DNA from 3 places in the Dokdonella aquatica genome. Region 3 is predicted to be linked to each of the others. Evidence: riboswitches for the same ligand, from Rfam matches in the RefSeq annotation. Region 3 holds a riboswitch; each other region holds the start of a gene.

The links. A riboswitch is a leader RNA that binds a small molecule or an ion and turns the genes downstream of it on or off. The one in region 3 is predicted to bind cobalamin.
Region 1: it holds a riboswitch for cobalamin, as region 3 does, so the genes downstream of both, ACQQ2N_RS09090 (TonB-dependent receptor domain-containing protein) here and metE (5-methyltetrahydropteroyltriglutamate--homocysteine S-methyltransferase) in region 3, are expected to answer to the same signal.
Region 2: it holds a riboswitch for cobalamin, as region 3 does, so the genes downstream of both, ACQQ2N_RS07405 (ribonucleoside-diphosphate reductase subunit alpha) here and metE (5-methyltetrahydropteroyltriglutamate--homocysteine S-methyltransferase) in region 3, are expected to answer to the same signal.

What each region holds. Positions count from the first base shown of each region.
Region 1 covers NZ_CP197094.1:2,062,300-2,069,706, reverse strand. Annotated here, with positions in the region: gene gmk (guanylate kinase) at 1-470, opposite strand, end outside; gene ACQQ2N_RS09115 (YicC/YloC family endoribonuclease) at 473-1,336, opposite strand; gene rph (ribonuclease PH) at 1,410-2,138, shown strand; gene rdgB (RdgB/HAM1 family non-canonical purine NTP pyrophosphatase) at 2,183-2,788, shown strand; gene hemW (radical SAM family heme chaperone HemW) at 2,840-4,018, shown strand; gene ACQQ2N_RS09095 (CPXCG motif-containing cysteine-rich protein) at 4,011-4,199, shown strand; cobalamin riboswitch at 4,264-4,502, shown strand; gene ACQQ2N_RS09090 (TonB-dependent receptor domain-containing protein) at 4,621-6,408, shown strand; gene ACQQ2N_RS09085 (DUF1631 domain-containing protein) at 6,592-7,407, shown strand, end outside.
Region 2 covers NZ_CP197094.1:1,634,647-1,642,053, forward strand. Annotated here, with positions in the region: gene aroE (shikimate dehydrogenase) at 1-700, shown strand, start outside; gene ACQQ2N_RS07375 (YkgJ family cysteine cluster protein) at 703-972, shown strand; gene ACQQ2N_RS07380 (alpha/beta fold hydrolase) at 1,006-1,809, opposite strand; gene ACQQ2N_RS07385 (hypothetical protein) at 1,961-2,311, opposite strand; gene ACQQ2N_RS07390 (gamma carbonic anhydrase family protein) at 2,311-2,850, opposite strand; gene ACQQ2N_RS07395 (coniferyl aldehyde dehydrogenase) at 3,069-4,484, shown strand; gene ACQQ2N_RS07400 (hypothetical protein) at 4,569-5,309, shown strand; cobalamin riboswitch at 5,400-5,621, shown strand; gene ACQQ2N_RS07405 (ribonucleoside-diphosphate reductase subunit alpha) at 5,881-7,407, shown strand, end outside.
Region 3 covers NZ_CP197094.1:455,091-462,497, reverse strand. Annotated here, with positions in the region: gene ligD (DNA ligase D) at 1-2,148, opposite strand, end outside; gene ACQQ2N_RS01890 (DUF4142 domain-containing protein) at 2,171-2,794, opposite strand; partial or broken gene ACQQ2N_RS01885 (TonB-dependent copper receptor) at 2,931-4,986, opposite strand; cobalamin riboswitch at 5,098-5,328, shown strand; gene metE (5-methyltetrahydropteroyltriglutamate--homocysteine S-methyltransferase) at 5,520-7,407, shown strand, end outside.

The sequences.
Region 1 (7,407 bases), 1.6 Mb from region 3:
GCGCGCCCGATCTCGACGCGCGAATCGGCGATGCGCCGCGCGATCTGCTCGGCGCTGTCGGACGCGCGCGTGCGCAGGCGGCGCTCGAGCTCCGCGCGGGACGGCGGCAGGATGAAGATGCTGAGCGCCTCCTCCCATTTCTCGCGCACCTGGCGCGCGCCCTGCCAGTCGATCTCGAGCAGCACGTCGCGGCCTTCGGCGAGCAGCGGCTCGACCGCGGCGCGTGCCGTGCCCTTGTAGTCGCCGTGCACGTTGGCGTACTCGAAGAACGCACCGGCCTGCGCCATGTGCTCGAACACCTCGCGCGAGACGAAGTGGTAGTGCTGGCCATCGACCTCGCCGGGACGCGGCGGGCGCGACGTGTACGAGACCGACAGCGCGATCGACGGCTCGCGCTCGAGCAGCGCCTTGACGAGGCTGGTCTTCCCTGCGCCCGATGGCGCGGCGACGATGTAGAGCGTGCCGGACACGGTCACTCCAGGTTCTGGATCTGCTCGCGCATCTGCTCGATGAGCACCTTGAGCTCCACGGCGGCCTTGGTGGTGCGCGGATCGGCGGCCTTGGAGCCCAGCGTGTTGGCCTCGCGGTTGAACTCCTGCATGAGGAAGTCGAGGCGGCGGCCGACCGCCTCGCGCAGGCCGAGGATGCGGCGCGCCTCGACGATGTGCGAGCTCAGGCGATCGAGCTCCTCGTCGACGTCCAGACGCTGCAGCTGCATGACGATTTCCTGCTCGATGCGGCCCGGATCGACCGGCTGCTTGATCTCGGCGAGGCGCAGGTCGAGCCGCGCACGTGCAGCGGCACGCACTTCCGGCAGATGCTCGCGCACGCCTGCGACGATCGCCTCGATGCCGTCGAGCCGCTCGCGCACGAAGCCGGCAAGTCGCTCGCCTTCGCGTTCGCGCGTGGCGATGAACTCGCCCAGCGCCTCGTCGAGCAGCGACTGCGCCTGCTCGCGCAGGCTGTCGGCGTCGGGCGAGGTGTCGCGAAGCACGCCGGGCCAGCCGAGCACGTCGGTGAAGCTCACGCGCATCGACGGGAAGCGCGAGGTCAGCGCGGCCGCCGTGTCGGCGAGACGGTCGACGACCTCCTGATCGACCACCAGCGCCGCCGCGCGCGTGGAGGCGGGCTTGAAACGCACGGTAACGTCGACCTTGCCACGCGACAGTCGCGCGTTGAGCGTGTCGCGCAGCTGCGGCTCGAAGCTGCGCAGGTCGTCGGGGAGGCGCGGGCTCAGCTCGAGGTATCGGTGGTTCACCGAGCGCAACTCGATGCCGAGGTTGCCGTGCGCCGTCTCGCGTTCTGCGCTCGCGAAAGCGGTCATGCTGCGGATCATGGGGCGCCGGCCATCGGGGAAAGGCCCGCAATGGTAAACTGCGCGGCCGGATTGCCAAAGCACCCCCTCCCGCATGTCCTTGCAGCGCCCCAGCGGCCGCGCGCCCGACCAGTTGCGCCCCGTCACCTTCGAAAGGCGCTTCACGCGCCACGCCGAAGGCTCCGTCCTCGTCTCGTTCGGCGACACGCGCGTGCTCTGCACGGCCAGTGTCGAGGACAAGGTGCCACCGTTCCTGCGCGGCAAGGGCGAGGGCTGGCTCACGGCCGAGTACGGCATGCTGCCGCGCGCCACCAAGGACCGCACCCAGCGCGAAGCCGCGCGTGGCGGCCAGGGCGGCCGCACGATGGAGATCCAGCGCCTGATCGGGCGCAGCTTGCGTGCCTGCGTGGACCGCGGCGCGCTCGGCGAGCGCACGATCACGTTCGACTGCGACGTGCTGCAGGCCGACGGCGGCACGCGCACGGCCGCGATCACGGGCGCCTACGTGGCCCTCGTCGACGCGATCGCCGGCCTCAAGGCGCGCAACGCGTTCAAGCGCGACCCGATCGTCGGCGCGATCGCCGCGGTGTCGGTCGGCGTCTGGCAGGGCATGCCCGTGCTCGACCTCGACTACGCCGAGGATTCGACCTGCGACACCGACATGAACGTCGTCATGAACGACGGCGGCGGCTTCATCGAGCTGCAGGGCACGGCCGAAGGGCACGCGTTCCGGCGCGAGGAGCTCGACGCCCTGCTCGGCCTCGCCTCGACCGGCATCGCCGAACTGTGCCGCCTGCAGCGCGAGGCGCTCGCGGCCGGCTGAGGCGGCGGGCCTACGGTCCGCCGCCACCCGACGCGGAGAACTCGATGACACGCATCGTGCTGGCCAGCAGCAACGCCGGGAAGCTCGCCGAGATCCGCGACATCCTCGCCGACACCGGCATCACGCTCGTCGCGCAGTCCGAGCTCGGCATCGGCGATGCCGAGGAGACCGGTCTCACGTTCGTCGAGAACGCGATCCTCAAGGCACGCCACGCGGCCGCCCTGAGCGGGCTGCCCGCGCTCGCCGACGATTCGGGCCTGTGCGTGGACGCGCTCGGCGGCGCACCGGGACTGCTGTCGGCGCGCTACGCCGGCGGCCATGGCGACAACGCGGCCAACATCGCCAAGCTGCTGCTCGCGCTGCACGGCGTTTCCGACGACCGGCGCGGCGCGCACTTCCATTGCGTGCTCGCCCTGCTGCGCAGCGCCGACGATCCGGCCCCGCTGGTCGCCGAAGGGCGCTGGCGCGGCGCGATCCTCGACGCCCCGCGCGGCGCCGGCGGGCACGGCTACGATCCGGTGTTCCTCGATACGGCCAGCGGCCTCAGCGCGGCCGAACTCGACCCCGCCGACAAGAACGCGATCAGCCATCGCGGCCAGGCGCTGCAGCGGCTGCGCGCCCTCTGGCCCGCGGAGGGGCGGCTCGCCTGAAGCCGCCGCGTGCCTTGCCGGGCCGCCGACGCGCCACCATGCTGTGATCCCATGCCGCTGACCGCACCACCGCTGTCGCTCTACGTGCACATCCCGTGGTGCGTGAAGAAGTGCCCGTACTGCGATTTCAACTCGCACGCGGTTCGCGACGGCATTCCGCAGGACGCCTATGTCGACGCGCTGCTGGCCGACCTCGACGGCGACCTCGCGGATTTCGGCGCGGCGTCGCATGGCCGCCCGCTCGCGAGCGTGTTCTTCGGCGGCGGCACGCCGAGCCTGTTCTCGCCGGCCTCGATCGGCCGCATCCTCGACGGCGCCGAGCGGCGCCTCGGCTTCGCGCCCGGCATCGAGATCACCCTCGAGGCCAATCCCGGCACGATCGAGCACGGCCGCTTCGACGGCTACCGGAGCGCGGGTGTCAACCGCGTGAGTTTCGGCGTGCAGAGCTTCGACGACGACAAGCTGCGCCGGCTCGGCCGCATCCATTCGGCCGACGACGCCGCCCGCGCGATCGGCGAGGCGCGCGACGCCGGCATCGACAACCTCAACCTCGACCTCATGTACGCGCTGCCGACGCAGGATCTCGACGGCGCGCTCGCCGACGTCGAGCGCGCGCTCGCGCTCGCGCCCGAACACCTTTCGCACTACCAGCTCACGCTCGAACCGAACACGCTGTTCGCGTCGCGACCGCCGCCACTGCCCGACAGCGACGCCGCCTGGGACATGCAGGAGCACTGCCAGCAGCGCCTGGCCGAGGCGGGTTACGCGCAGTACGAAGTCTCGGCCTACGCACGCCCGGGCCGGCGCGCCGCGCACAACCTCAACTACTGGCGCTTCGGCGACTACCTCGGCATCGGCGCGGGCGCGCACGGCAAGCTCACCGATGCCGCGGCCGGCACGATCACGCGACGCGCCAAGCAGCGCACGCCGCGCGCCTATCTCGAACACGCGGCGACGGCGCGACGAATCGCCAGCGACACGTCACTCGCATCGGCCGACCTGCCGTTCGAGTACATGATGAATGCGCTGCGCCTCGTCGACGGCGTGCCGCGCGCGGACTTCGCCGCGCGCACGGGCCTCGACGACACCGCCCTCGCCGACGCGCTCGGCGAGGCGACGGCACGCGGCTGGATCTCACGCGACGAGGCCGTGCTGCGCACGACGGACGAGGGCCAGCGCCTGCTCAACGACGTGATCGGCCTGTTCCTGCCGGAGCGCGAGCATGCTTGAGTTCGTCGTCGTGCATTGCCCGTATTGCGGCGAAGGCTTCGAGACCAGCGTGGATTGCTCGGCCGGCTCGCAGGCCTACGTCGAGGACTGCGCGATCTGCTGTCGCCCGATCGAGGTGCACGTGCAGGTCGGCGAGGACGAGGAGCTCGTCGGCGTGTCGACGCGCCGCGACAGCGACTGACGGCCTGCGGCGCGATGACGCGCCTCCGATCCCCCTTCGCTTGCGGGCACCCCGGGCGGCACCTACACTCCGCGCCGCCGCAGGTGCCCTGCCGTCCATGACGTCGGGGTGAAACGGGAAGCCGGTGCGAAGACTGCTTCGGGCGACGATCGCCCGCACCTTCCATTCCGGCGCTGCCCCCGCAACGGTAGGCAAGCCAAGCCTGGTCGAAACGCCACTGTGCCGAGCACGGGAAGGCGACCGGGTCGATGCCGCAAGGCATCGCTTGCAAGCCCGGAGACCGGCCCGTGGCGGACGTCGACGACGTCCACAGTTCCAGGCGTCGCGGCGGGCGACGGACCGGATGGCACGAAGCCCGGCTTCGTCCGCCCGTTCCTCCGTGCGCGCCTGGTGTCGCGGGTGCGCGTACCGGAGAAACCCCATGTTCCGTCCTTCCCTGCTTTCCGTTTCGATCCTCGCCGCGTTCGCGGCGCCCGCCTCGGCTTTCGAGGCCACCGAGCAGCCCGAAGTGGTCGTGACCGCTTCGGGCGTGTCGCAGACCGTCGACACCGTGCTCGCCGACGTCAGCATCATCACGCGCCAGGACATCGACGCCAGCGTCGCGCGCGACACCAGCGATCTGCTGCGCCTGCAGGCCGGTGTGGACATCGCGCGCACGGGCGGCCCGGGCAGCCAGACCTCGGTGTTCCTGCGCGGCACCAACAGCAACCACGTGCTCGTGCTCGTCGACGGCGTGCGCGCCGCCGCACTCGGCACCGGCGCCTTCACGTGGGAAGCGCTTCCGCTCGACACGATCGAGCGCATCGAGATCGTGCGCGGCCCACGCGCGAGCTACTGGGGCTCCGACGCGATCGGCGGCGTGATCCAGATCTTCACGCGCAAGCTCGACGGCGCGCGCGTGAGCCTCGGCTACGGCAGCGACAACGACCGCAAGGCGACCGCCGGCTACGGCGCGCGCGGCGACGCCGGCGGTTTCGCCGTGCAGTTCGGCTGGCGCGCGACCGACGGTTTCCCGAGCCAGAACGAGAACGGCTTCGGCTACGAGCCCAGGGACCACGGTTTCGAGAACCACTACGCGACGGTTGGCGGCGATGCGCGCCTCGGCACGCAGACGCTGTCGGGCTCGATCACGCGCAGCGAAGGCGACGTCGAGTTCGCCGGCGGCGACTCGAGCTTCACGCAGCAGGTGATCAGCGGCGTGCTCGAGGGCGCGCTCGGCGCACAGTGGCAGCACCGCCTGCAGCTCGGCAACACGCGCGAGGACTACGAGACGCCGGCCTATTTCTCGCTTTACCGCAGCCGCCGCGACAGCATCGGCTGGCGCCACGACGTCGCGATCGCCGGGAACCAGCGCATCGTCGCCGGCATCGACCACGTGCGCGAGGAAGGCGACAACCGCGGCAGCTACGTCGAGAAGCGCGACAACACCGGCCTGCACCTCGGCTGGATCGGCAGCTTCGGCGCGATCGACACCGACCTTTCGGTGCGCCACGACGACAACAGCGAGTTCGGCAACGCGACGACGGGATCGGGGGCGCTCGGCTGGCGTTTCGGCGACGCCGCCCGTGCCTACGCGAGCTACGGCCAGGGCTTCCGTGCGCCGACGCTCAACGAGCAGTTCTCGCCGGGCTTCGGTGGCTTCTATGCCGGCAATCCCGAGCTCGATCCCGAGAAGTCGCGCAATGCCGAGATCGGCGTCGAGTTCACGCCCGCCGAGGGACAGCGCTTCAAGGTCAACGTGTTCTCGAACCGCGTGCGCAACCTGATCAGCTTCACGGGTGTCGACTTCCAGGCCGAGAACGTCGCCCGCGCGAAGATCCGCGGCAGCGAGCTCGCCTACGACGGCCGCTTCGGCGACTGGAACCTCGGCGCGACGTTCACCTGGCAGGATCCGCGCAACGAGGACACCGACACCATGCTGCTGCGCCGCACGAAGCAGAAGGTGTCTGCCGTCGCCGACTACCGCCTGGGCGATGCGGGCACGGTCGGCGCCGAAGTCCTGCATGCCGGCAGCCGCGACGACGTCGGCGGCATCGACCTGTCGAGCTACACGCTGCTCAACCTGCGCACGACGTGGCGCCTCGCCGCGGACTGGTCGCTCGCCGCGCGCGTCGAGAACGTGACCGATCGCGACTACGAGCTCGCTTACGGCTACAACACGCCGGGCCGCACCGGTTTCGTCGAAGTGACCTGGTCGCCCGCAAAGTGACGCCCCCGATCCGCCGCGCCTTCCCGGTGCGGCGGATCGGGCCTGTTCGCCCCCTCGCGGCCGTGCCAGAATGCCGAGGCACGCGGACGGGGAGACGCCGTGGACCGGATGGCCAGAGGGACGGGATCGCAGGATGGCGCTCTGCGCGTCGTGCGCGTGGCCGAGCGCACGTTTCCGCGCCGGGTGCGCGCCCTTCTCGAGGGTCTGCTCGCACGCACGGCCTTCTTCGACACCGCCTTGTCGCTGCTGTTCGACGAAATCGAGCAGCATCTCTTCAAGCAGGCCGATCGGGCCCATACCAACGAGCAACAGGCACGCATGTTCGAGTCGATCCGCGCGATCAAGCGCGGCAAGGCCGATATCATGCCGCGCTTCCTCGTGCACCTCGAGACGCGCCTCGCCCAGCTCGACGAGATCGCGTCGCTGCGTGACAGCACCCCGACGACGCGTGCGTCGTCACCGACCAAGCTCGAACTCGTCGACTCTAGCGATCTCGAGGTGTCGCTCGCGATGCAGGACATCGCGAGCAAGAGCGAGATCCGCCATACCCAGGCGCTGCACATGCTCGGCCACCGCCTCGGCGTGATGGCGGGCCGCCCCGCGTTCGACGCGGAGGACATGCCACTCGCGCCGTTCGCGCTCGTCGAGGCCATGCGCTACGCGATCGAGGCCGTCGACATCGGGGTCAACGACCGCATCCTCGTCTTCCAGGCCTTCGACCGCGTCGTCATGGGCCAGGTCGGCACGTTCTACGAGGCCTGCAACCAGTACCTCTCCGACCAGCGCGTGCTCGCGAACCTGCAGCCGCGCGTGCAGCGGCACGTGCCCCAGAAGGCGGCAGACCCGCAGGCCAAGGCCGAGCAGAAGGCATCCGAAGCGAAGGCATCGCCGTCACCCGACGACGACGCGGCGACACCGCAGGCGGCGGCGCAAGCGGGAACCGGCACGGCGAATCCGCGGGCGGACTCCCCTCGCGACGCCACGGCGTCGCCTGCCGCG
Region 2 (7,407 bases), 1.2 Mb from region 3:
CGCCCGGTTCGGCGAGGAAGGCGGCCGCGGCGCCAACGTCACGCTGCCGCTCAAGCAGCATGCCGCGCGGCTGTGCTTGACCGTCACCGAACGCGCGCGCCGCGCCGACAGCGTCAACACGCTCGTGCGCGACGGCGTCGGCTGGCGCGGTGACAGCACCGACGGCAGCGGACTCGTGCGCGACCTCACGAGCCGCCACGGCCTCGACGTGCGTGCGCGCCGCACGCTGCTGCTCGGCGCCGGCGGTGCCGCGCGCGCGGCCGCGTTTGCGCTCGTCGATGCCGGCATCGGCGAACTGACGATCGCCAATCGCACGTCCGAGCGCGCCGATGCGCTCGCCGACGCGATCGGCCAGCCCGGGCGCGTGCACACGCGTGCTTGGCACGATCTCGGATCGGCCGGCGCGTTCGACCTGATCCTCAATGCGACCTCGGCCGGTCATCACGATCCGCACGCGCCCGCGCTGCCGGGCACGCTCATCGCGCCGCGCGCGGTCTGCTACGACCTTTCGTATGCGCTCGCGGCGATCCCGTTCCGCGCCTGGGCGCGCAGTGCCGGCGCCGCGCTCGCGCTCGACGGCCTCGGCATGCTCGTCGAGCAGGCCGCCGACGCGTTCGAGCTCTGGCACGACCGACGCCCCGACACCGACGCCGTGTACGCCGAACTGCGCGCGCACCTGCCCGGCAACGCCGAGGACTGAGCGTGCAATGCCGCAGCGGCTGCGGCGCGTGCTGCATCGCGCCGTCGATCACGAGCCCGATTCCCGGCATGCCGCACGGCAAGCCCGCCGGCGTGCGCTGCGTGCAGCTCGACGACGACGAACGCTGCCGCATCTTCGGCGACCCCGCACGCCCCGCCGTGTGCGCCTCGCTGCGGCCCGAACCGGCGATGTGTGGTGCGGATCGGGTTCATGCGATCGCGTGGCTCGCCAAGCTGGAGAAGGAGACGTCGCCCGTCACTGCGGCAGCGTGAAGGGTTGCACGAGCGTGATCGCCGTATCGGGTGTCAGGTCGGCAGGTCGCGGGATCCCTTCGCCAGCCACGTCGTGACCAGCGCCATCACCTCGTCGCCACGCTCGCGGTGCGGGACATGTCCGACGCCTGCGAGAATCTCGAGTCGGGCCGGGCCGCTGACGCCATGGGCGATGCGTTCGGCGTGCGCGACGGAGCCGTATTCGTCGAGGTCGCCGTGCACGACGAGGGGCGGGCAGTGCACGTCGCCGAGGATGTCGTCGAGCGTCCAGGATGCGAAACCCGGCGCGAGCCAGGTTTCGAGCCAGGCATCGAGCACCCAGCGTGCCTTTTCGCCGTGGTAGCGTGCGAGGCGTTCGAGCTGGCCGGGCTGAGCGAAGGCGAGCTTGGCGGCGGCGACGCCGGCCAGCGTGCGGTCCTCGACGAAGGCCTGCGCGGCGAGCGTGACGAGGGCCTCGCAGCGTTCGCCGAACGCGGCCGCGCAGCCGATCGCCATGCCGCCGCCGACGCTGTGGCCGAAGGCAACGAAGCGCCCGATCGCGAAGGCCTCGAGCACGCGTGCGAACGCGCCGCGTGATTCGTCGTGGATGAAGCGGTCGTCGAGCGTGCCGGGATGCGCGTCGGAGCGGCCAAAGCCGAGGCGGTCGTAGGCGACGACGTCACGCCCGGTCGCACGCACGAGGCGCTCGGGCCAGTCACGCCAGAGTTCGATGCTGCCGAGCGAATCGTGCAGCAGGACGATCGGCGCGAGGCCGAGTGTTTCCGCATGCCAGCGTCGCGCGAGCACCGCGCCTCCCTGCGTGTCGACGCGCAGGTCTTCGAATGTCGTGCCGGTCATCGCGTTGCAGCCCGGAAACGTTCGCCTATCGTGACGACGGTACGGATGGCCGAGTCGACCTGGCGCGGTGCGATACCGGGCATGCCGTGGTCCGGCGGCACGCCGACGCTGCCGTGCCACCTCACGTGGCTCCGCGTCAGGCGTCGCCCGCTCACGGTATCGCCGGCAGCGCGAGCACGAACATCGCGACGATGCCCCAGCCGATGCACACGACAGAGGCGACCGCGAGCACGCCTTCACCGATGCGCGCCGCGCCCTCCCACGGCTTGGCGGCCTCGACATGCTCGACCGCGACCTTGGCGGCGACGCAGGCCAGCGACAGCACGAACCACCACGGCTGGATCGCGAGGAAGCCGCGCATCGGGCCCGGCAGCATGGCCGGATCGACGCCGCCGTACACCTTGGAGAACACGATCCACGCGAGGACGCTGAATACCAGCGAGGCATACGGCGAAACGAGCGGCGGCAGGCCGAGTTTCGCGGTCGCCGAATCCTTGCGCATCACGCGACGCCGCCCTTGAGGTAGCCGTTCTTGATCTTGATGTAGTGGTGCGCGGAGTAATAGAGCTTCTCGACTTCCTGGTCGCTCAGCTCGCGCACGCGGCGGGCCGGGTTGCCGAGCCACAGTTCGCGCTCGCCGACGACCTTGCCGGGGCCGACCAGCGCGCCGGCACCGATCATGCTGTGCTTCTTGACGAGCACGCCGTCGAGCACGGTCGCGTTCATGCCGATCAGACAGGCCTCCTGCACCGTGCACGCGTGCAGGATCGCGCCGTGGCCGACCGTCACGTCGGCACCGACCAGCAGCGGGAAGCCGCCGAGCGTGTACTGGCCGTCGTGGGTCACGTGCAGCACGGCGCCGTCCTGGATGTTGCTGCGTGCGCCGATGCGGATGCGGTGCACGTCGCCGCGCACGACCGCGCACGGCCAGATCGAGGCGTCTTCCTCGAGTTCGACGTCGCCGATCACGACGGCGGCGGGATCGACGTAGGCATTCAGGCCGATGCGCGGCGAGAGCCCGTTGTAGGAGCGGATGTTCATGGCAGCAGGTTTCGCGGGAAAAACGTGCGCGGAGGCTAGCACCATGCGCCGGAAGAGGCATGTACGGTTCCGGATGCGAGACCGGAAAATGGGGTCAGGTTCATTTGTCCCTGTCGCCCGACGCTGCCGTGCGGCGGCACCGGACAAATGAACCTGACCCCATTCTCGACCCCATGCGTCGGGCGCCCACGCGCCGGAACGGCGGTTAAGATGCGGCCATGGACACCCCCGCGCCCCCGATCGACGACCTCGCCGCATGGCTTTCGCGCATGCGCGCGGCGTGGCAGGCCGACGTGCCCGATGCCGCGCGGCGCCTGCGCGATCTCGGCTGCCTGCGCGAGGTACTCGCACGACGCTTCGACGCGCTGGCGGCGGCGATGTCGGCCGACTTCGGGCGTCGCTCGCTGCACGAGACGCGGCTCTCCGACGGCATGACCGTACTGCGCGAGATCGACCATGTGCGCGCGAACCTGCTGCGCTGGATGCGCCCGCGCCGTGCGCTTGCCGACTGGATGTTCCTGCCTGCACGCACCGAGGTGCAGGTGCGGCCGCTCGGCGTGGTCGGCGTGCTGTCGCCGTGGAACTACCCGGTGAACCTCGCGCTCGCGCCGCTGGTCGCGGCGATCGCGGCCGGCAACCACGTCATGCTCAAGCCGTCCGAGCACACGCCGCGCACGTCGGCGCTGCTCGCCGAACTGCTCGCCGAGGTATTCCCGGAAGAGCGCGTGACCACCGTGCTCGGCGATGCCGAGGTCGCCGCGCGCTTCGCGTCGCTGCCGTTCGACCACCTCTTCTTCACGGGCTCGACTGCAGTCGGCCGCAAGGTCATGGCCGCGGCGGCGCCGAACCTCACGCCGGTCACGCTTGAACTCGGCGGCAAATCGCCGACGATCATCGCGCCGGGCTATCCGGTCGAGACGGCCGCCGCGCGCATCGCTGCCGGCAAGCTGCTCAATGCGGGACAGACCTGCATCGCGCCCGACTACGTGCTGCTGCCGCGTGCGCAGCGCGACGCGTTCGTCGCCGCGATGCGCGCCTACGTCGCCCGCCATTATCCGGCGCTGCGCGACTCGCCCGACTACACGAGCATCGTCAACGACGCGCAGTACGCACGCCTCGCCGCGCTCGCCGACGAGGCGCGCGCGGCCGGCGCCGACGTCATCGTGCTGCCCAATGCATCCGCGCACGATCCCGCGCGCCGCGTGTTCGCGCCGACGCTCGTGCTCGACCCGCCCGCGCCGCTGCGCGTGCTCGAGGACGAGATCTTCGGCCCGATCCTGCCCGTGATCGGCTACGACCACCTCGACGAGGCGATCGCGTTCGTCAACGCGCGCCCGCGGCCGCTCGCGCTCTACCACTTCGACCACGATGCCCGGCGCACGCGCCGCGTGCTCGCCTCGACGCTCGCAGGCGGCGTGACCGTCAACGACACCGTGCTGCACTTCGCCCAGGCCGAGCTGCCGTTCGGCGGTGTCGGGCCGTCAGGCATGGGCCATTACCACGGCCACGAGGGCTTCCTGACGTTCTCCAAGCGCATGCCGGTGCTCTACCAGGCCCGCTGGTCGTCGATGGCGCTGCTGCGCCCGCCGTACCGGCGCCTCGCCGAAGCCGTGACCCGCCTGCTCATGCGCTGAGGTCGCGCGATGCGCGCGCTTCAGGGTTGGGCAGCTACCGTTGCATCTTGAAGCTCGGCGACGATGTCGCCACGTTCGACGACGATGAACAAGTCTTCCGAATACATCCCGGCCAAGCGCGGCAAGCCCGAAGCCGACGAGGACCTCGCGCACCGCATCGCGCGGCACCTCGTCGACCTGCTCGGCACGGTGCCGGCGACCGGTGAGGCCGCCGCGGCCGATCCGGGCCTGCGCGCACGCGCCGTCGCCAAGGCCGCCGCGCAGAAGGCCGCGCTCGCCGCCGGCACGCTGGCGTTGCCGCCGGGGCCGCTGGGCTGGCTCACGATCGTGCCCGAGCTGCTCGCGATCTGGCGCATCCAGGCGCAGATGGTCGCCGACATCGCCGGCGTCTACGGCGTCAGCGCACGCCTCACGCGCGAGCAGATGCTGTACTGCCTGTTCCGCCACGCCGCCGCGCAGGCGGTACGCGATCTCGTGATCCGCGTCGGTGGGCGGCTCATCGCGCAGGACGTGCCGCTGCGCGTGTTCGAGCGTGTCGCCCACGCGATCGGCATGCGTGTCACGCGCCGTCTCGTCGGCGGCGGCCTCTCGCGCTGGCTGCCCGTGGTCGGCGCGGTCGGCGTGGGCGCCTATGCCTGGTACGACACGCGTCAGGTCGCGCGCACCGCGGTCAGCCTGTTCGCGATGGGGCGTCGTTCCGATGTCGACGCGATGCTCGACGCGCTCGATGCCGTGGCGCCGCCGCTGCCGCCGACGCACGCGTCCGAGGCGGCCGTCGACGCGTCACCCGAGCCGCCGAAGCCACGTCGCACGCGTCGATCCTGAACGCGCCACGCGAAACGGCGACGCGATCGCGTTCCCGAAAAATCAAGCCCAAAAACCCAAAATATCCGGTTGACGTGCCGGGGTGGACACAATAGCTTGTGTCCGGTCGGTCCACGCCGCCGACACGCCGAACGCGTGGCGCAGCGTGGTTAAAAGGGAATCCGGTGCAATTCCGGAGCTGCCCCGCAGCGGTAAGTGGAAACGAGTCCTGCACACGCACTGGGGCATGCCCTGGGAAGCGCAGGACGAGGTGTGGCCGGCGACGGCCACGTGTCCACGAGCCCGAAGACCTGCCGGCACGTCGTACCCGAGGCACCGTCTCACGATCCGAGATCGAGGAGGCGGACAGTCGGGGTCCGGCGCAGGTGGCCGCTTCCGCGGGGAAGCGCGTCGCAGGACGGAGCCCCGTGCGGGCCGCCGTCCCGTGGCGCGTTCCGTGGTCGCGGTGCCGAAACCTTCCTGCGCTCGGGAGCAGGTCTTCGGTCCGGCACGGAGGAACGCCATGCACCCCCTCGATTCGCGTGCACCGCACGCCATCGATTCCGATTCCACGCCAAGTGATGCACTGCCGATGAAACCCGCCACCGCTGTCGCGCCCGCGACGGCCAGCAAACCCGTCCCCGCCGCGCCTGCCGGCAGCGGCTTCGCGCTCACGCCGCCGCACAGCCCGGCGCAGATGCGCGTGACCAAGCGCAACGGCTCGAGCGAGTCGGTCGACCTCAACAAGATCGTGCGCGCGGTGACGCGCAGCGCCGAAGGCCTGCACGCGGTCGATCCGATGCGCGTCGCCCTCAAGACGATCGGCGGCATCTACGACGGCGCGACCACGCGCGAGCTCGACGAGCTCTCGATCCGCACCTCGGCCGCGCTGACCGCCGAGGAGCCCGAGTACGGTTTCCTCGCCGCGCGCCTGCTGTCCTCGTACGTCGACAAGGAAGTGGCCAACCAGGAGATCCAGTCGTTCTCGCAGTCGGTCGCGCGCGGTGCCGAGGTCGGCATCGTCAACGAGCGCCTGCGCGAGTTCGTCGCGCTCAACGCGCGCAAGCTCAACGACGCGATCGATCCGCTGGCCACGCGCCGCTTCGAGTACTTCGGCCTGCGCACCGTCTACGACCGTTACCTGCTGCGCCACCCCGAGCTGCGCAAGGTCATCGAGACGCCGCAGTACTTCTTCATGCGCATCGCCTGCGCGCTCGGCGGCGGTTCGCTCGCCGAGACGCTCGAGCTGTACCGCCTGCTGTCGTCGCTCGAGTACATCGCGAGCTCGCCGACCCTGTTCAACGCGGGCACCGCGCACGAGCAGCTGTCGTCGTGCTTCCTGCTCGATTCGCCCGAGGATTCGCTCGAGAGCATCTACGACAAGTACGCCGACGTCGCCAAGCTCAGCAAGTTCGCCGGCGGCATCGGCCTGTCGTACTCGCGCGTGCGTTCGCGCGGCTCGCTGATCCGCGGCACCAACGGCCACTCGAACGGCCTCGTGCCGTGGCTCAAGACGCTCGATGCATCCGTCGCCGCCGTGAACCAGGGCGGCAAGCGCAAGGGCGCGGCCTGCGTCTACCTCGAGACCTGGCACGCCGACATCGAGGAGTTCCTCGAGCTGCGCGACAACACCGGCGACGAGGCGCGCCGCACGCACAACCTCAACCTCGCCAACTGGATCCCCGACGAGTTCATGCGCCGTGTCGAGGCCGACGCCGACTGGTCGCTGTTCGATCCCAAGGTGACGCCGCACTTCGTCGACCTGTGGGGCCCTGCGTTCGAGGCCGCCTACCGCCAGGCCGAGGCCGACGGCCTCGCGGTCAAGACGATCAAGGCGCGCGAGCTCTACTCGCGCATGCTGCGCACGCTCGCGCAGACCGGCAACGGCTGGATGACGTTCAAGGACCGCAGCAACGCGACCTCGAACCAGACCGCGCTCGCCGGCAACGTCGTGCACCTGTCCAACCTGTGCACCGAGATCCTCGAGGTCACCTCGTCGGGCGAGACGGCCGTGTGCAACCTCGGCTCGATCAATCTCGCGCGCCACGTCGTCGACGGTGCGTTCGATTTCGACAAGCTCGCGTCGACCGTCGCCACGGCCGTGCGCCAGCTCGACCGC
Region 3 (7,407 bases):
CGGTACGACCACGTGCAGTCCCTTGCCACCCGAGGTGCGCACGAACGATTCGAGATCGACGGAGGCCAGCTGCGTGCGCACCTCGCGCGCCGCCGCGATGACACGCGACCACGCCACGCCCTTGCCGGGATCGAGGTCGAACACGAGGTGCTCCGCGTGTTCGGGGTCACCACTCGGTGATCCCCACGGATGGAACTCGAGCACGTTCATCTGCACGAGTTCGAGCAGACCGCGCTCGTCGTGGATGCACAGGTAGTCGCTGCGGCCCGAGCTGTCCTCGATCGGCAGCGCGTGCACGTGGTCGCCCCAGCCGCGCCCGAGATGCTTCTGGAAGAAGCACGCCGAACCCGCACCATCGGGGCAACGCAGCACCGAGACGGGACGTCCTTCGAGTTCGCGCAGGATCCATGGTGCGACGGCCCGGTAGTAGTCGGCGACGTTGGCCTTGGTGATCGACGTGCCGGGGAACACGATGCGTTCGGGATGGGTGAGGACGACGTCAGCCTGGCTGGCATGCGGGCCCTCGGCTTCGGGATGTGCTCCGGGTTTCGCAGGCTTCCGTGTCGTCATCGATGCCTTCTTCTTCGCCTTGGACGTCGGCACGAGATCCTCCACGTTCCTGTCTGCACGCATCGCCTTGAGGGCGACCTGACGCAGCAGGCCGTGCCCGCCGCGTCCCTGATGGAACACCTCGACGACGAGTTGCGGCTCGACCCAGCGTGCAAGCTTTCGTTCGGTGGCGGTCATGCGTTCGATGGCCGCCCGGGGTTTGGCCGTCGTCATCGACGCGAGTCGCTTGCGAAGGGTTTTCAGCTGGGTATCACGGAACCCCGTGCCTACGCGCCCGACATAATCGAGTTCGCCATTTTCGTCGTGCTCCGCAAGCAGGAGTGCGCCGAGGCCGCTGCGATGTCCTTTGGGTTCGGTGAATCCGATCACCACGAACTCGTCGGAGGGACGGCTCTTGACCTTGATCCAGGCACCGCTGCGCGACCCCGTATAGATGCTGTCGACGCGTTTGCTGACGATACCCTCGAAGCCGTGGCTTACCGCCTGCGCGAACACGGCAGCACCCTTGCCGACCTGATGGTCCGAATGCCGCAGTAGCGGGTGCGTGCGTCGGGCGAGACGCTCGGCGAGCAGCTGCTTGCGTTCGAGCAGCGGCACGTTGCGCAGTGAACGACCCTCGAGGTAGGGCAGGTCGAACAGCATGCCGAGCACGTCGCCTTCCGACTCGCCGGACAGGCGTGCCTGCAAGGCATTGAAGCTGACCTCGCCGTCCTCGAGCGCGACGAGTTCGCCGTCGAGCTGTGCACTCGTGAAGCCCAGCGACGCGAACGCCTCGACGAGTGCAGGAAGCTTCTGCGTCCACTCGATGCCGTTGCGCGACCACAGCCGGACCTTGCCGCGCGCGACCGTGACGAGGATGCGGTAGCCGTCCCACTTCACTTCGTGCAGCCAATCGTTGCCGGTCGGAGGTGTATCGCGTGCGTGGCACAGCTCGGGTGCGAACGGCGCCTGCATCGGTGCGCGTTCACCCGGCGCGCGTGCTCGCGGCGTATCGCGCGTGCGGGTCGACATGGAACTCGACGCTTCGGGCCACGTCTCGCGTCGTTTCGCGAGCGGCCACGGGCGATCGGTGCGTGGATCGACGAAGTCGTCGGCCTCGCGTGGCCCTGCGTACGCATCGTCGTGCTTGATCAGCAGCCACTGCTGGCGTCCGCCCTGCTTGCGCGTGCGCACGAGCACCCACGACCCGCGCAGGATGTCGCCATGCAGCGTGAACTTGAGTTCGCCCCTCGCGAGCGCTTCGCGCACCGGTCCCTGCGGCTCCCAGGTGCCCGAGTCGAACACGTCGACATGGCCCGCACCGTAGTGCCCTGCGGGAATATCGCCCTCGAAGTCGGCATAGGCGAGAGGGTGGTCCTCGACCTCGACCGCGAGGCGCTTCACGCCGGGATCGAAACTCGGTCCTTTCGGAATCGCCCAGCTCTTGAGGACGCCACCGAACGCGAGCCGGAAGTCGAAGTGACGATGCGAGGCGTGGTGCAACTGGACGACGAAGCGGCGCCGATCGGCCTGGCCACCCTTCTCGGGTTCCGGCGTGGCGCGGAAGTCGCGCTTGCGCGCGTAGGTCGCGAGGCCCATCGCGTCACGTCGTGTCGCGCGCTCAGCGCGGCGCGACCGGGTACGCGACAGCCTCGAACGTCGGCGTACCCGACGCCACGGCCTCGGGTGGATCCTCGCCCGCCGCGGCACGCAGCGCGACCGCGGCCACCACGTGTGTGTGGAGTCGGTCGACATAGGCTTCGGCGAGATCGTCGAAGGCGTCGCCGGTACGGTCGCCGCGTGTGCCGAGGCGTGCCTGCAACGCCGACAGCAGCGCGAGCTGCTCCTCGATCGCTGCCGCGACCACCCGACGGTCGAACCAGTGGCTGCGCCATTGCGACAGCTCGACGAGTGTGTCCTGCTGGCGTGTCGACACCGTTGTCGGAAGCTCGGGTGTGCCGGGTCTCGCGGCGGCCGTCAGCTGGGCGAGGAACGCGTCGTGCTCGTCGGCGAGGCCACGGCCCCAGGCACGGATCGCTTCGTCGTCGCCTTCCTGCATCGCGAGCTGCCCCATCATGCGCAGCGTCGTCGCGGCTCGGGCCGTGTCGGCGATGAAGGCCGCATCGCCGGCGGCGTCGGACGACGTCCTCGGCGTGACGGTCGTCGCCATCGCGCCGACGGCCGCGCAGGCCAGCACGAGTGCCGCGAGGAAACCTCCGGCGAAGCGAGTGTCGTGACGTGGCATGGCGTGCCTCCGCGCGTTCCCTGATCCCGGAGTACACGCTAGGCGCGCCGTGATGAACCCCTGCGGTATGCGCGCATCGCGTTCAGCGTCGGGTCGGATTGGACAAGCGTGGCGTATTGCCGTGTCTCGTCCCGCATCACAACCTCACGTCGAGCTTCGCCCACAGCGTGCGTCCGGGTTCGTGGATGCGCACGGGATCGGCCGGATAGCCGAATGCCGCATTGCCGGCGAGATTGAGATGCTCGGCGTAGGTACGGTCGAAGGCGTTGTCGACGCCGGCGCTGAGGCGTGTCGTATCACTGAAGCGGTAGCCCGCGTTGAGCGCGAACACGCCGAAGCCCGCGCTAGGGCCGAGATCACGACCGACGACGTTGCCGTCGTCGCGCGCACATGGTCCTGCCCGGCGACCACGCGCCAGAGCGCACCGAACGACCACGCGCGTGCGTCCCACGCGACGGCGAACCGCCCTTCGAGCGGCGGCATCTGCGGCAGCGCGCGATCGTCGCTGCGGTTATTGCCGCGCGCGTGCGCGACGGAGGCATCGAGTTTCCACGACGGCGCGAACCGCCACGTCGCGCCGAGTTCACCACCCCATGTACGCGCATCGATGTTCGTGACCTGCGACGTCGGCCCATCATGCCGCCTTCGTTGTAGCGGAACAGGATGTAGTCGTCGATGCGTCCCGCGTACAGCGAGGCCCACGCGCGGATCGCCTCGCCCTCGAACTGCGTGCCGACGTCGAGCTGGGTCGTGACCTCGGGCCGTACCGACGCGAACGCGTTGGCCGCATCCATCGCCGCCGCGTCGGCGGAGAACAGTTCCCAGTAGTCGGGAAAGCGCTCGACGCGGCCGATGCCGGCGTACACGGTCGTCGACGGCACGGCGGACAGCTCGCGCTCGACGCGCGCGAAGCCCGAGACGAGCGTGTCGCGGCGCGTGACGCCGAACGTCGGGTTGGGCATCGGCATCATGCTGCCGCTGTCGCGACGACGGTCCTCGACGGTCGCGCGGTCGGCACGCAGTCCCGCGACGAGGCGGTCGCGTGTCGAGAGGGTCCACGTGAGCTCGCCGAACGCGCCGAGGTTCGTGAAGCGCGCATCGGGAACCCACGGCTCCGCGGTGTACGTGCCGACGCCCATGCCGCTGCGGTTGCGATGGCGATTGGTCTGCTGGTCGAGGCCGGTGACTAGGCTCGCGTCGCGCCAGCGCCATGTGGTCGCGAGGCGTGCGCCTTGCGTCGTGCGGTCGACATTCGCCGCCATCGGCATCGGCATCGCGCCGGTCGGGTCCGGATCGCGCAGGCTGTAGTTGTCCATGACATGGTCGGCATGGTTGAGGTAGGCGCTCGCCTCGATCGCATCCAGCACGCCGCCGAGGTGCGTCTTCTCGAAGCGCAGGCCGGCGCTCTCGCGTTCGAACTGCGAGCCGTCCATGCCGCGACCCGCGTAACGCGCCTCGCCGTCGCCGCGGCCGAGCGTCGCGACGAGGCGCGTGTCAGCGTCGGGCGTCCAGCCGGCTTCGACGTCGGCGTTCCACTTCTTCCAGGCCGATGGCACGCGGCGTCCGGCGCCGTCGTCGTAGTCGCCCTGCTCGGAACGGTTCGCGGTCATGCGCACGAAGCCGCGTGGCGCACCGGCGGCGACGTCGAGCACCTCGTCGTGGCGTCCCCACGAGCCCGCGAGCACGCTCGCGTCGGTACGCCATCCGGGTTCGTCGAAGCGCGCGGTACGTCGTTCGAAGCGCACGGTGCCTGCCGAAGCGCCGGGCCCCCAGATCACCGACTGCGGCCCCTTGATGACGGTGAGCGCATCGAACGTCTCGGGTGCGACGTACGAGAGCGGGTTGTCCATGCGAGCGGGGCACGCGCCGAGCATCGTGCCGTCGTTGGACATCAGGTTGAGGCGCGAACCGAACATGCCGCGCAGCACCGGATCACCGTTGGTGCCGCCATTGCGGATCGCCGTGAAGCCGGGAACCGTCTTGAGGTAGTCGGCGCCGTCGCTCGCGGGCACGGGCTGACGCGGCAGCTTGGGATCGGTCTCGAACACGAGCGGCGTGCGCGGTGCGACCGCGATCACGACGACAGGCTCGAACACGGCACCGGTGTCGTCGTCGACCGCATCTGCAGCCGATACGGGAGAGGCATGCAACAGGATCGCGGCGATCGCCGCGTTCAGCGTGGTGGGTTTCATCGATGTCGTGGGTGAAGGGATCCCCCGATGACATCACCGGCATCGTCGCGAGGGACGTGACCGACGGTCGCACCCGGCCGGCATCGTCCTTGACCGGCGGCCGCAAACGGTCCAGCATGCGCACGCCAAGGTATTCATCTCTTCATCTGCATGAAGGGATGAATTTAAAAGGGAAGCCGGTACGGCCCATGCCAAATCCGGCGCTGCCCCGCAGCGGTGTGTGGAAACGACCTTCGCCAACAGCACTGGTCCGCGAGGACCGGGAAGCGGCGGACAGTAGGCGGTGCGTGCGCATGCACCACGTCCACGAGCCCGAAGACCTGCCTCGGCCAGGGAGCGATCCCTGCCTGACCTGGCGCCCGTGGGAGGCGGTGGGCATGCCGCGCCTCCATGCGGAGGCGTGCGTGCGCACGCGTGCCCGCGAGTGCCGGTTCGCCCGAGGGGGCGAAGGTCGCGGGTGACGACGGCTGCGCAGGCGGTCGGCCGACGCCTTTCCTTCGTTCCTCCATTCATGACGAATCGAGGACCACACCATGACCCAAGCGATCAACCTCGGCTTCCCGCGCATCGGGATCCGACGTGAACTCAAGCAGGCCGTCGAGGCCTACTGGCGCGGGGATGCCGACGCGAGTGCACTGCAGATGCAGGCCAAGGCCTTGCGCCACCGGCACTGGCAGCTGCAGCACGCAGCCGGCGCCGACATCGTGCCGTGCAACGACTTCTCGCTGTACGACCACGTGCTCGACACGGCCTTCCTGTTCGACGCGATCCCGCAGCGCTACTGCGCGCTCGCCGATGCCGACCCGTTGCAGGGCTACTTCGCGATGGCGCGCGGCCTGCAGCAGGACGGCGTCGATCTTCCCGCGCTCGAGATGACCAAGTGGTTCGATACGAACTACCACTACCTCGTACCCGAACTCGAGGCCGGGCAAGCCTTCCGCTTGCGTGGCGACAAGCCCGTCGCCGAGTTCCTCGAGGCGCGCGACGCCGGCGCGCGCGCGCGTCCGGTGCTGCTAGGACCGGTCAGCTTCCTGCTGCTGTCCAAGAGCATCGACGGCAGCGATCGCCTCGACCTGCTGCCTGCGCTGGTCGCAGCCTACGCCGAACTGCTCGGCAGGCTTGCCGATGCGGGCGCGGACTGGGTGCAGATCGACGAGCCCTGTCTCGTGCTCGACCAGGACGGCGACGACCATGCCGCCTACCGCGACGCCTACGCCGCGCTGGCCGACGTGAAGCGCCCGAAGCTGCTGCTCGCGACGTATTTCGGGGCGATCGGCGACAACCTCGCGCTCGTCGCGTCGCTGCCCGTCGACGGCCTGCATGTCGACCTCGTGCGTGTGCCGCAGCAGCTCGACGAGGTGCTCGCGGCGATCCCGGCCACGTGGACGCTCTCACTCGGCCTCGTCGATGGCCGCAACGTGTGGCGCACCGACCTCGACCGCGCGCTCGCGCTCGCACGTCGCGCGCATGCTGCGCGTGGTGGCGAACGCCTGCAGGTCGCGCCGTCGTGCTCGCTGTTGCACGCACCGATCGATGCGACGCTCGAGCACCAGCTGCCCGCCGATGTCCTGCGCTGGCTCGCCTTCGCGCGCCAGAAGATCGAGGAATTGCGCATCCTCGCCGATGCACTCGACGGCATGGTGTCGGCGCAAGGCTCGCTCGAGGTCGCGCGCGAGCGCATTGCGTCGCGCCGTGCGTCGAAGAAAGTACATCGCGACGATGTCGCCGCGCGCCTCGCGTCGGTCGAGGGCGCCGACTCGGCGCGACCGTCACCGTACACGGTGCGCCGTACGCAGCAACGCGCGCGGTTCAAACTCCCGGCATACCCGACCACCACGATCGGCTCGTTCCCGCAGACGCGCGAGGTGCGTGAAGCGCGCGCGGCGTTCAGGTCCGGCAAGCGCTCGCAGGCCGAGTACGACGCGTTCCTCGCCGCCGAGACCGAGGCATGCGTGCGCGCGCAGGAGGCCCTCGACATCGACGTGCTCGTGCACGGCGAGTTCGAGCGCAACGACATGGTCGAGTATTTCGGCGAGCAGCTCGACGGCTTCGCCTTCACCAAGAACGGGTGGGTGCAGAGCTACGGCTCGCGCTGCGTGAAGCCGCCGATCATCTACGGCGACGTCGCGCGTCCGGCACCGATGACCGTGCGCTGGTCGCAGTACGCGCAGTCGCTCACGCCGCGGCCGATGAAGGGCATGCTGACGGGCCCCGTGACGGTGCTGCAGTGGTCGTTCGTGCGCGACGACCAGCCGCGCGAGAGGACGTGCCGGCAGATCGCACTCGCCCTGCGCGACGAGGTGCTCGACCTCGAGGCCGCCGGCATCGGCATCATCCAGATCGACGAGCCGGCGCTGCGCGAGGGCTTGCCGCTGCGTCGCGCGGACTGGAAGGCCTACCTCGACTGGGCCGTCGACAGCT